Enhydrobacter sp.: one gene and its partners. The protein of the gene in region 3 binds, or shares a complex with, the protein of the main gene of each other region. Links are inferred from orthologs where the notes say so. Each region holds a gene or a part of one and is shown on either strand. Other genes may lie near its edges.

Region 1 (3,878 bases), 1.8 Mb from region 3 along the record:
CTGGTCGACCTCATTCAGGCGGCGCGCGAAAAGAACAGCGGCATCGTGATCAATGCCGGCGCCTACAGCCATACGTCGGTGGCCCTGCTGGACGCCCTGAACGCCGCCGAGGTACCGGCCATCGAGGTGCATATCTCGAACATCTACAAGCGTGAAAGCTTTCGCCACCGCTCGTATATAAGTCCCGCCGCCGTGGGCGTGATCGCCGGCCTGGGCAGCCAGGGCTACCTCCTCGCCCTGCAGGCGCTGGCGCGTCTGCTCGGCCGCTGAAATCTTCAGGAGCCTCCTTCATGGCCAAGTTCGAGATGGATACCGAGTTCGTCCGCAAGCTCGCGGAGATCCTGGAGGAAACCCATCTCGGGGAGATCGAGTTGGCCGACGGCGAGCGGCGGATCCGAGTAGCGCGACCCCAGGTCACTATGGCCGCCGCCGCGCCGGTGGCTTTCGCCGCTGCTCCTGCGGCATTACCGGGCGGCGCGTCGGCCGGACCGTCGTCGCTCGGCAACGGCGCGGATCTGGGCGCCCATCCGGGCGCCGTGAAGTCGCCCATGGTCGGCACCGCCTATCTGGCTCCAGAGCCGGACAAGCCGGTCTTCGTCAATGTCGGCGACAAGGTCGCGGCGGGGCAGACGCTCCTGATCATCGAAGCGATGAAGACCTTCAATCCGATCAAGGCGCCCAAGGCCGGTACGGTGAGCCAGATCCTGATCGAGAACGCACAGCCGGTGGAGTTCGGACAGGCGCTGATGATCGTCGAATAGCGGCTCTCGGTCACAATGTTCGAAAAGGTCCTGATCGCCAATCGCGGCGAGATCGCGCTCCGCATCCATCGCGCCTGCCGCGAAATGGGGATCCAGACCGTCGCCGTCCATTCCACCGCCGACAGCGACGCCATGCATGTCCGGCTGGCGGACCAGTCGGTCTGCATCGGCCCTCCACCGGCTCGCGACAGCTATCTCAACATCCCGGCTATCCTCTCCGCCGCGACGATCACCGACGTCGACGCCATTCATCCCGGCTACGGGTTTCTGTCGGAGAATGCGCGTTTCGCGGAAGCGGTCGAGGCGAGCGGCTTCACCTTCATCGGACCGACACCCGAGCACATCACCATGATGGGCGACAAGATCGTCGCCAAGCAGACCGCACAGGAACTCGGCCTGCCGCTGGTGCCGGGTTCGCCCGGCCCGGTCGGATCGCTCGAAGAGATCGTGGCACTGGGTGACAAGATCGGCTGGCCGGTGCTGATCAAGGCCGTGGCCGGCGGCGGCGGCCGCGGCATGAAAGTTGTCGAGAACGCCGACGCAGCGGCGGAAGCCTATGCGCTCGCCAGGGCCGAAGCCAAGGCAGCCTTCAGCAACGACTCTGTTTATGTGGAGAAATATCTCGGCCGTCCCCGCCATATCGAGATCCAGGTGCTGGGCGACGGCCAGGGGAATGGCATTCACCTCGGCGAGCGCGACTGCTCGCTGCAGCGCCGCCATCAGAAGGTGCTGGAGGAGGCGCCTTCGCCCGCGCTCAATCCCGAGCAGCGCAGTCGCATCGGCGAGCTTGCCGCCGCCGCGGTGCGCAGGCTCAAGTATCGCGGCGCGGGCACGATGGAATTCCTGTTCCAGGACGGCGAATTCTACTTCATCGAGATGAATACCCGCCTGCAGGTCGAGCATCCGATCACCGAGGCGGTGACCGGCATCGACCTAGTACGCGAGCAGATCCGGATCGCCGACGGCGCCCCGCTCGGGCTCGAGCAGGGCGACATCACGATCCAGGGCCATGCCATCGAGTGTCGCGTCAATGCCGAGAATCCCGAGACCTTCGTGCCCTGCCCCGGCCGCGTCGCCGACTACCACCCGCCTGGCGGGCTCGGCGTGCGCGTCGATTCGGGTCTTTACGCAGGCTACATCATGCCACCCTACTACGATTCGATGGTGGCCAAGCTGATCGTGAGCGGGCCGACACGCAACGAATGCCTGATGCGCCTGCGCCGGTCGCTCGAGGAATTCGTGATCGGCGGCATCGAAACGACGATCCCGCTGCACCAGCGCATCATCGGCCAACAGCAATTCGTCAATGGCGACTACGACATCCACTGGCTGGAGAAGCTGGTAGGCCTCAAGAAATAGCACCGCCATGCTGGAGATCACGCCCGAGCTCCTGCTGCAGGCCTACCGGATCGGCGTCTTTCCCATGGGAGAGCGCCGTGACGATCCCAAGCTCTACTGGCTCGATCCGCGCCTGCGGGCGGTGCTGCCGCTGGACGGCTTCCACCTGCCCCGACGACTCGCGCGCACCGTACGGTCCGGCCAGTTCGAGATCAGCGCCGACAAGGCCTTCGTCGAGGTCGTGCGCGCCTGCGCCGAGCCGCGGCCGGGCCACCCCGAGAGCTGGATCAACGAGCCGATCGTCAGGCTCTATGGCGAGCTTCACCGGCGAGGCCACGCCCACAGCGTCGAAGCCTGGCGCGAGGGCCGGCTCGTCGGCGGCCTGTACGGCGTGTCGGTCGGCGCCGCCTTTTTCGGCGAAAGCATGTTCAGCCGCGAGCGCGACGCCTCCAAGGTCGCACTGGTCCATCTCGTCGCTCGGCTGATCAAGGGCGGCTTCCGGCTGCTCGATTGCCAGTTCATGACCGAGCATCTGCGCAGTTTCGGCGCGGTCGAAATCCCGCGCGACCAGTTCCGCGAGCGGCTGGCCGACGCGGTCGGTCGCGAGGCCGTCTTTCAGGGCGACTTGACGGGTGAGGATCCCTGCTCCCTGGTGCAGGCGAGCACCCGCACGTCGTAGACACCGTCATCCATTGCGGAAATGGACGGCGTCGAGGCGAACATCCAGCCGGCGAACAGCTTCTGCGCCGGCTGGCCCGGCTTGTGGTCGACGATGGTGAGATAGGCGGCCGCTTCGGGCGGCGCGTCGGGGGTATTGACCAGGCAATCGCCGACCGTGATGGCGAGCGTGCCGAAGGTCGTGGACTGACCCACCGGCGCGATAAAGCGCTTGGTGCGGGCGGTCACCTTGTCGAGCCCCTGCAACTCGGCGACCGGCTTGCCGGGCCCATCGGGAATCGCCCGCAAGGTCGGGCTGTTGTCGAAAGAAGAAGACGACGGCTGCTCCGAGGCGGCCTGTGTCGGGGCTTGGGCCGGTGCTGTCTGGGCCGCAGCCGCAGCGGCACAGGCGGTCGCGCCGATCACAGCAGCCAGCGTGGCAAGGGCAGCCTGTGGACGCACGCTCACCCTTTCGCGGCGTGGGGAACGACCAGTCCGTCGATCAGCTCGTGCAGCGCAGCCTTGATCTGCCCGGGATCGCATCCCATCAGAACTCCATCCTCGAGTGCATCGGCGCAGAGGGTTTCGATCTCCTGGATGTTCTGGTTGAGGACTTTGATCTTTTCGAGGCAGGAGACCGGCGTGCCGTCGGATTGCCGCCATGTGTGCGACGTTTTCGGAAACCGTGCGTTCATCACTTCTTTCCTGTTCCGCCAAACATGAACTTGGCGATCAAGTCTGTCAGCGAGATGGCATCCTGGGTATTGGTGATTTCGCCTCCCGACGGCAAGGTCTTCGTGTCCGCGCCCGGCTCGAGCGCCACCACCATGCCGCCCAGGAGCGATTCGCTGACGACCTTGGCGTTGGTGTCGTCGGGAAGCCGCAGGCCGGAGGAAACGGCCATGCGGACCACCGCCTGGTAGGTCTTGCTGTCGAGGTCGATGGCCGTGACGGTGCCGACCTTGACGCCGCTCAGGGTGACATCTGCGCCACGCTTCAGCCCGTCCACCCGGCCGAAGCGCGCCACAAGCTCATAGCCGTCCGCGCTGGACTGGCCCGACTTCGCGAAAGCATAGAAGACGAACACGCCCGCCACGATGAGCACGACAGCGCCTACGATCG
Region 2 (3,921 bases), 280 kb from region 3 along the record:
CCCGAGACGCCGCCGCCAGGGGTCCGGCTGGTCATGCCTCCTGCCTCGATTCTGCGGGCGCTGCAGGCAGCCGGCGCGGCGCATCGGCGGGCGGAAGCATCCTTGCTCGCCAGCGACGCCGTCGGCGAGACCCCGCTGGCGGCGCTTCATCCCGCCGCCGCAGGCATCATCGTGGGCGCCCTGCGCGAGGCGGGCGAGCAAGGATCGGCACGCCTGTTCGCGGTCGAGGCGGCGATCGCGTACGGTCTGTGAGGCGCCGTGAAAGGGAAACAGGCCGCACCGGTATCGCGCGAGGTCGAGGCCTTTCTCGAGATGATCGCGGCCGAACGCGGCGCCTCGAAGAACACCGAGGCCGCCTATCGCAGCGACCTGGCCCACCTCGAAGCATTCCTGGCGCGTCGCAAGCAAAGATTGCGAACGGCCGATGCCGCGGCGCTGCGCGCCTACCTGAAGGCGCTCGACTATGTCGGCATGACGCCGCGCACGGTGGCGCGGCGGCTGTCGGTCATCCGCCAGCTTTTCCGCTTCCTGCTGGCCGAGCGCCTGCGCGACGACGATCCGGCGAGCGCCCTCGACTCGCCCCGGCTCGGCCGGCCGTTGCCCAAGGTGCTGTCGCGCGCCGAGGTCGACCGCCTGATCGACGCGGCGCGCGCAAAGGAAGGCGCCGATGGCGGCCGCATGGCGACGCTCCTCGAGATCCTCTACGGCACGGGGCTGCGCGTCTCCGAGCTGGTGACGCTGCCCTTGTCGGCCGTCGAGCGCGATCCGACGATGTTGGTGGTGCGCGGCAAGGGCGACAAGGAACGGCTGGTGCCGCTCTCGGACCCGGCACGACTGGCGATTGCCGCCTGGCTGCACATGCGCGCGGGCTTGTTGGGCGAAGGGCAGACCTCGCGCTATCTCTTTCCGTCGCGCGGCCGGACGGGCCACCTCACCCGCCAGCGCTTCACGCAGCTCCTCAAGGAGGCGGCGCTGGCCGCCGGCATCGATCCGGCGCGCGTGTCGCCGCACGTGCTGCGCCATGCTTTCGCCAGCCATCTGCTCGAGGGCGGCGCCGACCTGCGCAGCGTGCAATTGATGCTAGGCCACGCCGACATCGCGACAACCCAGATCTACACGCACGTGCTCGACGAGAAGCTGCGTGCGCTCGTGCAGGACAAGCATCCGCTGGCGCGGCGCCGGCGCCGGGCGGTTGACAGGACTCGGATGCCGGGCGACACCTCCTCGCGATGACGACGTATCTCGAATTCGAGAAGCCCATCGCGGAGCTCGAGAGCAAGATCGCCGAGCTCAGGCACGTGCCCAACTCCGCCGACGTGGACATCGCCGACGAGGTCATGCGCCTGCAGGAGAAGGTGCAGAAGCTTCTGCGCGCGACCTATGCGAAGCTGACGCCCTGGCAGCGCGTGCAGGTTGCCCGCCACGCCGAGCGTCCGCATGCCCAACGCTACATCGACCGGCTGATCACGGATTACACGCCGCTCGCGGGCGATCGCCTGTTCGGCGAGGACGCTGCGATCGTGGGCGGCATCGGCCGGCTCGACGGGCGCAGCCTCGTCGTGCTGGGTCAGGAGAAGGGCGACGACACCGAATCGCGGCTGAAGCACAATTTCGGCATGGCGCGGCCCGAAGGCTATCGCAAGGCGCAGCGGCTGATGCGGCTCGCCGACCGTTTCGGCCTGCCGGTGCTCACCTTCGTCGACACACCCGGCGCCTATCCCGGCATAGATGCCGAGGAACGCGGCCAGGCCGAGGCCATCGCCACCTCGATCGACACCTGCCTGGCGATCGGCGTGCCGCTGGTGAGCGTCGTGATCGGCGAGGGCGGATCGGGCGGCGCGCTGGCCATCGCCTCGGCCGATCGGGTGTACATGCTGGAGAACTCCGTCTATTCGGTGATCACGCCGGAAGGCTGCGCCTCGATCCTGTGGCGCTCCAACGCCAACGCGCAGGACGCGGCCGAGGCGATGAAGATGACCGCGACCGATCTCAAGAAGCTCGACGTGATCGACGAGGTCATCCCCGAGCCCATGGGCGGCGCCCATCGCGCGCCCGACGAGGCGATCGATTCGGTGGGCAAGGTCGTGTCGGCGGCGCTGGCCGATCTGGCGCAGCTCGACCGCGACACGCTGCGCCGCCAGCGCCAGGACAAGTTCCTCGCCATGGGCAAGAAGGGCCTGTAGGCGCGCGATCGCGATGGGCGCGCCGTTGCGTCTCAGCGTTCTCGACCAATCGCCGATCCGCAAAGGCGGCACGGCCGCGCAGGCGGTGGCCGAGACGTTGGCGCTGGCGCAGCTTTGCGACCGCCTCGGCTATCATCGCTACTGGCTCGCCGAGCATCACAGCAGCGAGGCGCTGGCCGGTTCGACGCCCGAGGTGCTGATCACGCGGGTTGCAGCATTGACGAACCGTATGCGCATCGGTTCGGGCGGCGTGATGCTGCCGCACTACAGCGCCTTCAAGGTGGCCGAGAATTTCCGCATGCTCGAGACGCTGTTTCCAGGCCGCATCGACCTCGGTATCGGCCGTGCGCCCGGCAGCGATCAGCGTACGTTGCGCGTGCTGGCCGACGGCCGGTCCAACTGGAACGATCCGGCGAGCTATCCCTATCAGGTACGCGATCTCGTGGCCTGGCTGCACGATGCCCTGCCGGAGGATCATGTCGGCCGCGGCGTGACGGCGCAGCCTTCGGGACCCACCGCGCCCGCTGTCTGGCTGCTCGGATCGAGCGACGAGAGCGCCGCGCTGGCGGCGCATTTCGGCCTGCCGTTCTGCTTCGCGCACTTCATCAATCCCGATGGCGGCGACGCGGCGACGCGCGCCTACCGCGCCCATTTCCGGCCGTCGGCGCTCCATGCCGAGCCGGCGGCGATGATGGCGATCACCGTCCTTTGCGCCGAGACCGACGAGGAGGCGGCACTGCTGGCGACGAGCCGCGAGGTCTGGGCCATGCGGCTCCTCGCGCGCGGCGAGGCGGGCCCGGTGCCGACGGTCGAGGAAGCGCTGGTCGAAGCGAGGACACCCGAGGCGCAGCGCTGGATGCCGCGGCTTCGACGCCGGTCGGTCGTCGGCTCGCCCCGAACCGCGCGCGAGGGCCTCGAACGGCATGCCGCGAGCTACCAGGTCGACGAGATCATGGCGGTCACGATCTGCTACGACTTCGGGAAGCGCAAACGCTCCTACGAACTGTTGGCGGAAGAGTTCGGGCTGGCGCCGTCCTAACCCTTGTCCTTCCCCGCCGTCGGGTTCCACATCGGCGCGGCCATGGTCTCGGCGAATTGCCTGAACATCAGGTTGAAGGAGATGCTGATGCGCTCGGTCCGGCCGTCATTGGCCGGCACGCTGTGCCGAAGCCAGGCCGGGAAGATCAGCAGCCGGCCGGGCTTGCTCTGCGCATCGGCGGCATTGGCGGTCAGCCGCGTGAACTGGCGCGGCCGCGGCATGATCATCGAAGGCCGCGGATCCTGGAACAGGATGCGCGAGCCCGAGTCGGGCACCGCCACGTAATAGACGCCGCTCAGATAGTTGTTGGGGTGATTGTGCGTGGGATGGTACGCGCCCGGCGGATTGATGTTGGCCCAGCAGCCGGTGATGGTCATGGGATGCTGATCGACCTGCAGGAAGCGGGCGACGCCGCGGGCCGCCATCTCGACGAGCTTCACGAAGTCGGCGAAGGCGGGGCGCGTGTGGAGGTCCTGCGGCGTCTGCCAGTTGCTGCCGACCGGCACCGTCGGGCGCGGCGAGATGATCTTCTCGATCTCGGCCTTGAGCCTGCCGTTGAGCAAGGCCGCCTCGGCAGGCTTCAGGTCGACGATCCAGACGGTCGTTGGGAAGAGTTCCTGGACTTCCTGCTTTTCGATCATTCCCCACTATAGCGAAGAAATCGCACGTCAAAATCCGCCCGCACAGGGGTGCGGGAAC
Region 3 (3,891 bases):
AGCCGAAGGTCGAGGTCTGGCCGTGGCCGGGCACGAAGCCGATATCCTCGCCCAGCGGCCATAGTCGCTCACGGATCGAGCGCAGAAGCTGGTTGTGGTTGCCGCGCGGGAAGTCGGTGCGGCCGATCGAGCCTCTGAACAATACGTCGCCCACGAAGGCGATCTTCGCCTCCTTGTTCACGAACACGACATGGCCCGGCGTGTGGCCGGGGCAATGGACGACGTCGAGCGTGAGCTTGCCGAGGCTCACCGTGTCGCCATTCACCAGCCAGCGATCCGGCACGAACGGCTTGTAGGCCGGGAAGTTGTACTTGCGGCCCGAGTCGGGCAGGCCCTCGATCAGGAACAGGTCGTCCTCGTGCGGACCCTCGATCTTCACGCCATAGTGCTCGGCCATGGTGCCGGCGGCGGAGGCGTGATCGACATGGCCGTGGGTCAGCAGCACCTTCGTGATCGTGATCCCCTGCTCAGCGATCGCCTGCTTCAACATGTCGAAGTCCCCGCCGGGGTCGACCGCGGTACCCTCCATGGTCTCGGAACACCAGACGATCGAGCAGTTCTGCTGGAACGGCGTGACAGGCGCGATCATGACCTTGATCATGGACCTCCTGTAATGCCTCCCGCGGACACAGGAAAGGGCGTATGCTGCGGTTCCCTCTCGTGACGAAACGTCAATGAAATTGCGCCTTCTGGCAGGACTCGCGGCGTTGCTCGGCCTGGTGGCCGGCCCGGCCGCGGCGCAGTTCACCTCGGTCGTCTCGCCCACCGGTCCGGTCACGGCCGGCCCCTATATCATCGTCGACGCCCATACCGGCGAGACCCTGCTGCAGAGCAATGCCGGTGCGCCCTGGTATCCGGCGTCACTCACCAAACTGATGACGATCTATATCGTCTTCCAGGAACTGAAGGCGGGGCGCCTTACGCTGCAGACGGCGGTGCCGTTCTCGGCCCACGCCGCCAGCATGCCGCCGGCGAAGCTCGGCGTCGGGGTGGGACAGTCGATCACGGTGGAGCAGGCGCTCGAGTCGCTGGTGGCCCATTCGGCCAACGACGTGGCGGCAGCTCTCGGTGAACTGGTCGGCGGATCCAAGCCGGCCTTCACTCAGCGCATGACCCAGACCGCAGCCCACCTCGGCATGACGGCCACGACCTTCGACAATGCCAACGGCCTGCCCGATCCCGGCAATCTGACGACGGCGCGCGATCTCGTCATCCTCGCGATGGCCCTGATCCGCGACTTCCCGCAATACTATAGCTACTTCCAGACCCAGCACTTCATGCTCGGCAAGCGCTGGGTCGGGCCGGGCGTCAGGTTCGTGCGCATGTATGCGCCCTATGCCGACGGTCTGAAGACCGGCTTCATTTGCGCCTCGGGCTTCAATCTCGTGGGCAGCGCCGTGCGCGACGGCCGCCGCCTGATCGGCGTCGCGCTGGGCTTCCGCCGCGCAGACCTGCGCGACGAGTTCCTGGTGCGCCTGTTCGACGAAGCTTATTCGCTCAAGACGGGCGGGGCGCGGCCCAAGGTCTGGCAGATCCACAACGACGGCGGCCAGCCGCCGGTGGTCTTCAGCCAGAGCGAATGCGGCACGATCCGCTACGACATGCCGGGCGATGCGGCCTGGCTCGGCACCTACGGCACCTGGGCCGCCGCCCGTCAGGTCTACGACCGCGGCACGACGGAACTCAACAGGATGGGCGTCGCCCAGCCCGGCAAGGAGTACATCCTGCCGGTCACGGTCAACAAGGCGACGCGGCAGGCGGCGATCATCGCCGACCTGCAGCCGGGGATCGCGCAAAGGCTTTGCGCCGACTACCACGCGCGCAAGCAGTTCTGCGAGGTGAAGAAGCCGCAGGACTTCGAGGCGCCTTTCAGGGGATTCTGGCGCTGACAAACGGGGGCCGGATCGGCTTGGCCGCAGCGATCATTCGTGCCATATCGCGGCCATGAACTGGCTGACCAACTTCGTCCGCCCCAAGCTGCGGGCACTCGTCTCGCGCAAGAAGGAGGCGCCGGAGAATCTCTGGCTGAAATGCCCCAAGTGCGAACAGATGCTGTTCACGCGCGACTGGGAGGCGAACCAGGAGGTCTGCACCCATTGCGGGCACCACATGCGGCTGCGGCCGATGAAGCGGCTGCCCCATCTTTTCGACGACGGAAAGTTCGAGCTGCACGCCCTGCCCAGGGTGATATCCGACCCGCTGAAATTCCGCGACACCAAGCGCTATGACGCGCGCCTGAAGGAAGCCCAGGGCAAGGCTCACGGCGGCGCCGATGCCCTGGTCGTCGCCAGCGGCCTGATGGGCAACCGCCTGACGGTCGTGGCCGCCCTCGATTTCGGCTTCATGGGCGGCTCGATGGGTACCGCCGTCGGCGAGGGGCTGGTGATGGCGGCCGAGCTCGCCGTCGACCGCAAGGCGCCGCTGATCGTGTTCTCCGCCTCGGGCGGCGCGCGCATGCAGGAAGGCATCCTGTCGCTGATGCAGCTCACGCGCACCACCATCGCGGTGCGCCGCGTGAAGGAGGCAGGTCTACCCTACATCGTCGTGCTGACCGATCCGACGACGGGCGGCGTCTCTGCCTCCTTCGCCATGCTGGGCGACGTCCATCTCGCCGAGCCGGAGGCCATCATCGGCTTCGCCGGGCCGCGCGTGATCCAGGACACGATTCGCCAGGAATTGCCGCCGGGCTTCCAGCGCTCCGAATATCTTCTCGAGCACGGCATGGTCGACGCCGTGGTCCATCGCCACAAGCTGCGCGAGACCCTGATCCGGCTGGTCACGCTGCTCATGGATCCGCTGGTGGTCGAAAGCCGCAGCCTCGCCGTCGTCGGCGCCTGAACCTCCGGCACCGGAGCCGAGCATGATCGATCCGATCCTGGAGCGCGTGATGCGGCTCCATCCGCGGTCGATCGATCTCGGCCTCGAGCGCATCGCGCGGTTGCTCGCGGCGCTCGGCTCGCCCGAGCGAAAGCTGCCGCCCATCGTCCATGTCGCCGGCACCAACGGCAAGGGGTCGCTGGTCGCCTATCTCAGGGCGATGGCGGAGGCGGGGGGCTACCGCGTCCATGTCTACACCTCGCCGCATCTCGTGCGCTTCAACGAGCGTATCCGTGTGGCCGGCCGTCTCATCGAGGACAGCGAGCTCGACGCGGTGCTGGGCGACTGCGAGCGGGCCAACGAGGAAAAGCCGATCACCTTCTTCGAGATCACGACGGCGGCCGCCTATCTCGCTTTCTCGCGCGTGCCGGCGGATCTAGCCGTGATCGAGGTCGGCATGGGCGGACGCTACGACGCCACCAACGTGATCGCGCCGACGCTCGCGGCCATCACGCCCATCGGCTACGACCACACGGGCTTCCTCGGCGACAGGCTCGAGGGCATCGCCGGCGAGAAGGCGGGCATCCTGAAGCATGCCGTGCCGGCGGTGATCGGTCGCCAGCGCGCGGTGAGCGCCCAGGTGATCGAGGCCGAGGCATCGACCCTCGCGGCGCCGCTGTTCCGCCTCGGCCGAGAATGGCGGGTCATGCCGGGCCCGGCAGGCTTCCGCTACGAAAGCGACGCCACGACGCTCGATCTTCCGGCGCCGGCGCTCGTGGGGGCGCACCAGATCGACAACGCCGCCACCGCCGTCGCCTGCATCGAGCGTCTGCGGGCGGCGAACTTCGCGATCGACGATCGGGCGATCGCAAAAGGCCTCGCCACGGTCGAGTGGCCGGCGCGGCTGCAGAAGCTCACGCGCGGCCCGCTGGTCGAGGCCCTGCCGCCGGGCTGTGAGCTGTGGCTCGACGGCGGCCACAACGAGGATTGCGGGCTCGCCCTCGCCGGCATGGCGTCGGATTGGGCGAAGGAGCCGGCGCCGCTGCCGCTTTATCTTGTATTCGGCATGTTGAC
Region 4 (3,896 bases), 1.8 Mb from region 3 along the record:
GCCTTGAGCACGCCTCGGCGGATCTGATCGAGCTCGATCGACTCGAACAGCGCCCGGAAGTTTCCTTCGCCGAACCCTTCGTTGCCGCGGCGCTGGATGATCTCGAAAAAGATCGGCCCGATCACCGTCTGGGTGAAGATCTGCAGCAAGAGCCCGCCACCTTGGGTGGGCGCGCCGTCGATCAGGATGCGGTCGGCCGCGAGCCGGTCCAGATCCTCGCCGTGTCCGGGCAGGCGCTGGTCCACCTGCTCGTAGTAGGTGTCGGGAACGGTCTGGAACGGCACGCCCTTGTCCCTGAGCGCCTCGACCGTGCGGTAGATGTCGCCGGTGCCGAGCGCGATGTGCTGGATGCCCTCGCCGTGATAGGCCGAGAGATACTCCTGGATCTGCGACTTGTCGTCTGTGCTCTCGTTGATCGGGATGCGGATCTTGCCGCACGGGCTGGTCATCGCCCGGGACTTCAGGCCCGTGAGCTTGCCCTCGATGTCGAAGTAGCGGATCTCGCGGAAATTGAAGAGCCGTTCGTAGAACTCCGCCCACTCGTCCATCCGGCCGCGATGCACATTGTGGGTCAGGTGATCGATATAGGTGATGCCGACGCCCGCCGGGCCGGGCTCGACGCCAGGCAGGAACTCGAAGTCGACATCGTAGATGCTGCCCTTCGGTCCGTAGCGGTCGACCAGGTAGATCAGCGAATCGCCGATCCCCTTGATGGCCGGAATGTTGAGCTCCATCGGCCCCACCTTGTTCTCGACGCCCCAGGCGCCGAGCCCAAGGGCGCGTTTGTAGGCGCGGGCCGCGTTCTTCACCCGAAAGGCGATCGCGCAGACACTGGGGCCGTGAACCCGGGCGAAGCCCTGCGCGAAGCTCTCCTTCTCGCCGTTCACGATGAAGTTCACGTCGCCCTGTCGGAACAGCGACACGTCCTTCGAGCGATGCCGGGCGACGCGCACGAAGCCCATGCTCTCGAACAGGCGGCCGAGCGCCTCCGGATCGGGCGCGGTGTACTCGACGAATTCGAATCCGTCCGTTCCCATCGGATTGACGGGATCGGTCTCGAGATCGGTGATGCCTGTCATGCCGTCCTCCCGAATTTGACCGAACGAACAATTAGTTTCATATGTAACTATTATGACGAACCGACCGCAAGCCCTGGAGCTGGAAAATTTCCTGCCCTACCGGCTCTCCGTCCTGGCGCAGCTCGTGAGCGAATCGCTGCACGATCTCTACGTCGGGCCGTTCGGGCTCACCGTGACGCAGTGGCGGGTGATGGCGGCGCTGGGCCGCTTCGCCCCCCTCACTGCATCCGATGTGGGGCAGCGCATCGTCATGGACAAGGTGGCCGTGAGCCGGGCGGTCGCGGGCCTCATGAAGCGGCGACTGGTCGAACGGGCGACCGACCGCAACGACCGCCGGCGCGCCTCCCTCGAGCTCTCGGCCCGCGGCCGCGCCATGCACGCCCGCATCGTGCCCATCGCGCTTGCCTATGAAAAGCGTCTCTACGAAGCGCTCACCGATGACGAGCGGCGGCAGTTCGAGTCGCTGGCCGGGCGCCTGTTCGCCCACGCCCAGGCCCTGCGCATCGCGTCATAACTGTCCCCGACCGGCATTCTTGTGGCCGAGTCCCGCCATGCTATAAACCCGCGTCTTGTAAGGATGGGGAGGCAAGTTTGGCGGCCAGGGCCGCCCGACGTCCGCCGGCGGCGAAACCCGTGCTGGTGCTCAACGGGCCCAATCTCAACATGCTGGGCAAGCGGCAGCCGCAGATCTACGGCCGCGAGACCTTGGCGGACGTGGAGAAGACGTGCCGGGCCGAGGCCGCACGCCTCGGGCTGGAGGTGGAGTTCGCCCAGAGCAATCACGAGGGCGTCCTGGTCGACCTCATTCAGGCGGCGCGCGAAAAGAACAGCGGCATCGTGATCAATGCCGGCGCCTACAGCCATACGTCGGTGGCCCTGCTGGACGCCCTGAACGCCGCCGAGGTACCGGCCATCGAGGTGCATATCTCGAACATCTACAAGCGTGAAAGCTTTCGCCACCGCTCGTATATAAGTCCCGCCGCCGTGGGCGTGATCGCCGGCCTGGGCAGCCAGGGCTACCTCCTCGCCCTGCAGGCGCTGGCGCGTCTGCTCGGCCGCTGAAATCTTCAGGAGCCTCCTTCATGGCCAAGTTCGAGATGGATACCGAGTTCGTCCGCAAGCTCGCGGAGATCCTGGAGGAAACCCATCTCGGGGAGATCGAGTTGGCCGACGGCGAGCGGCGGATCCGAGTAGCGCGACCCCAGGTCACTATGGCCGCCGCCGCGCCGGTGGCTTTCGCCGCTGCTCCTGCGGCATTACCGGGCGGCGCGTCGGCCGGACCGTCGTCGCTCGGCAACGGCGCGGATCTGGGCGCCCATCCGGGCGCCGTGAAGTCGCCCATGGTCGGCACCGCCTATCTGGCTCCAGAGCCGGACAAGCCGGTCTTCGTCAATGTCGGCGACAAGGTCGCGGCGGGGCAGACGCTCCTGATCATCGAAGCGATGAAGACCTTCAATCCGATCAAGGCGCCCAAGGCCGGTACGGTGAGCCAGATCCTGATCGAGAACGCACAGCCGGTGGAGTTCGGACAGGCGCTGATGATCGTCGAATAGCGGCTCTCGGTCACAATGTTCGAAAAGGTCCTGATCGCCAATCGCGGCGAGATCGCGCTCCGCATCCATCGCGCCTGCCGCGAAATGGGGATCCAGACCGTCGCCGTCCATTCCACCGCCGACAGCGACGCCATGCATGTCCGGCTGGCGGACCAGTCGGTCTGCATCGGCCCTCCACCGGCTCGCGACAGCTATCTCAACATCCCGGCTATCCTCTCCGCCGCGACGATCACCGACGTCGACGCCATTCATCCCGGCTACGGGTTTCTGTCGGAGAATGCGCGTTTCGCGGAAGCGGTCGAGGCGAGCGGCTTCACCTTCATCGGACCGACACCCGAGCACATCACCATGATGGGCGACAAGATCGTCGCCAAGCAGACCGCACAGGAACTCGGCCTGCCGCTGGTGCCGGGTTCGCCCGGCCCGGTCGGATCGCTCGAAGAGATCGTGGCACTGGGTGACAAGATCGGCTGGCCGGTGCTGATCAAGGCCGTGGCCGGCGGCGGCGGCCGCGGCATGAAAGTTGTCGAGAACGCCGACGCAGCGGCGGAAGCCTATGCGCTCGCCAGGGCCGAAGCCAAGGCAGCCTTCAGCAACGACTCTGTTTATGTGGAGAAATATCTCGGCCGTCCCCGCCATATCGAGATCCAGGTGCTGGGCGACGGCCAGGGGAATGGCATTCACCTCGGCGAGCGCGACTGCTCGCTGCAGCGCCGCCATCAGAAGGTGCTGGAGGAGGCGCCTTCGCCCGCGCTCAATCCCGAGCAGCGCAGTCGCATCGGCGAGCTTGCCGCCGCCGCGGTGCGCAGGCTCAAGTATCGCGGCGCGGGCACGATGGAATTCCTGTTCCAGGACGGCGAATTCTACTTCATCGAGATGAATACCCGCCTGCAGGTCGAGCATCCGATCACCGAGGCGGTGACCGGCATCGACCTAGTACGCGAGCAGATCCGGATCGCCGACGGCGCCCCGCTCGGGCTCGAGCAGGGCGACATCACGATCCAGGGCCATGCCATCGAGTGTCGCGTCAATGCCGAGAATCCCGAGACCTTCGTGCCCTGCCCCGGCCGCGTCGCCGACTACCACCCGCCTGGCGGGCTCGGCGTGCGCGTCGATTCGGGTCTTTACGCAGGCTACATCATGCCACCCTACTACGATTCGATGGTGGCCAAGCTGATCGTGAGCGGGCCGACACGCAACGAATGCCTGATGCGCCTGCGCCGGTCGCTCGAGGAATTCGTGATCGGCGGCATCGAAACGACGA

Evidence for each region.
Region 1: the proteins of accD (region 3) and accC are in contact, whole or in part, in a solved structure (PDB 8UXZ), measured with the Escherichia coli proteins. The link is inferred for Enhydrobacter sp. from one-to-one orthologs.
Region 2: the proteins of accD (region 3) and OJF58_RS13790 are in contact, whole or in part, in a solved structure (PDB 8UXZ), measured with the Escherichia coli proteins. The link is inferred for Enhydrobacter sp. from one-to-one orthologs.
Region 4: the proteins of accD (region 3) and accB are in contact, whole or in part, in a solved structure (PDB 8UXZ), measured with the Escherichia coli proteins. The link is inferred for Enhydrobacter sp. from one-to-one orthologs.

Annotation. Positions count from the first base shown.
Region 1 is NZ_CP126889.1:4,219,740-4,223,617, reverse strand. What follows is about bases 1-2,948. They hold accC (acetyl-CoA carboxylase biotin carboxylase subunit), read left to right. Parts: upstream 1-776; coding sequence 777-2,120; downstream 2,121-2,948. Other genes in these bases: OJF58_RS21065 (DUF2155 domain-containing protein), read right to left, coding at 2,715-2,948; aat (leucyl/phenylalanyl-tRNA--protein transferase), read left to right, coding at 2,128-2,778; accB (acetyl-CoA carboxylase biotin carboxyl carrier protein), read left to right, coding at 291-761; aroQ (type II 3-dehydroquinate dehydratase), read left to right, coding at 1-270. Outside these bases: more of OJF58_RS21065, read right to left, coding at 2,949-3,224; OJF58_RS21060 (hypothetical protein), read right to left, coding at 3,221-3,451; outer membrane lipid asymmetry maintenance protein MlaD, read right to left, coding at 3,451-3,878. UniProt on the Escherichia coli protein: This protein is a component of the acetyl coenzyme A carboxylase complex; first, biotin carboxylase catalyzes the carboxylation of the carrier protein and then the transcarboxylase transfers the carboxyl group to form malonyl-CoA.
Region 2 is NZ_CP126889.1:2,742,868-2,746,788, forward strand. Bases 216-3,206 are described here. They hold OJF58_RS13790 (acetyl-CoA carboxylase carboxyltransferase subunit alpha), read left to right. Parts: upstream 216-1,229; coding sequence 1,230-2,183; downstream 2,184-3,206. Other genes in these bases: OJF58_RS13780 (hypothetical protein), read left to right, coding at 216-252; OJF58_RS13785 (site-specific tyrosine recombinase XerD), read left to right, coding at 259-1,233; OJF58_RS13795 (LLM class flavin-dependent oxidoreductase), read left to right, coding at 2,197-3,206. In the rest of the region: more of OJF58_RS13780, read left to right, coding at 1-215; more of OJF58_RS13795, read left to right, coding at 3,207-3,222; OJF58_RS13800 (TIGR02466 family protein), read right to left, coding at 3,219-3,863. UniProt on the Escherichia coli protein: Component of the acetyl coenzyme A carboxylase (ACC) complex. First, biotin carboxylase catalyzes the carboxylation of biotin on its carrier protein (BCCP) and then the CO(2) group is transferred by the carboxyltransferase to acetyl-CoA to form malonyl-CoA.
Region 3 is NZ_CP126889.1:2,466,811-2,470,701, forward strand. What follows is about bases 931-3,891. They hold accD (acetyl-CoA carboxylase, carboxyltransferase subunit beta), read left to right. Parts: upstream 931-1,944; coding sequence 1,945-2,838; downstream 2,839-3,891. Other genes in these bases: OJF58_RS12370 (D-alanyl-D-alanine carboxypeptidase family protein), read left to right, coding at 931-1,889; OJF58_RS12380 (folylpolyglutamate synthase/dihydrofolate synthase family protein), read left to right, coding at 2,861-3,891. Also shown: OJF58_RS12365 (MBL fold metallo-hydrolase), read right to left, coding at 1-601; more of OJF58_RS12370, read left to right, coding at 675-930.
Region 4 is NZ_CP126889.1:4,221,593-4,225,488, reverse strand. What follows is about bases 931-3,896. They hold accB (acetyl-CoA carboxylase biotin carboxyl carrier protein), read left to right. Parts: upstream 931-2,161; coding sequence 2,162-2,632; downstream 2,633-3,896. Other genes in these bases: accC (acetyl-CoA carboxylase biotin carboxylase subunit), read left to right, coding at 2,648-3,896; aroQ (type II 3-dehydroquinate dehydratase), read left to right, coding at 1,671-2,141; OJF58_RS21090 (MarR family transcriptional regulator), read left to right, coding at 1,132-1,593; hppD (4-hydroxyphenylpyruvate dioxygenase), read right to left, coding at 931-1,079. Also shown: more of hppD, read right to left, coding at 1-930. UniProt on the Escherichia coli protein: This protein is a component of the acetyl coenzyme A carboxylase complex; first, biotin carboxylase catalyzes the carboxylation of the carrier protein and then the transcarboxylase transfers the carboxyl group to form malonyl-CoA.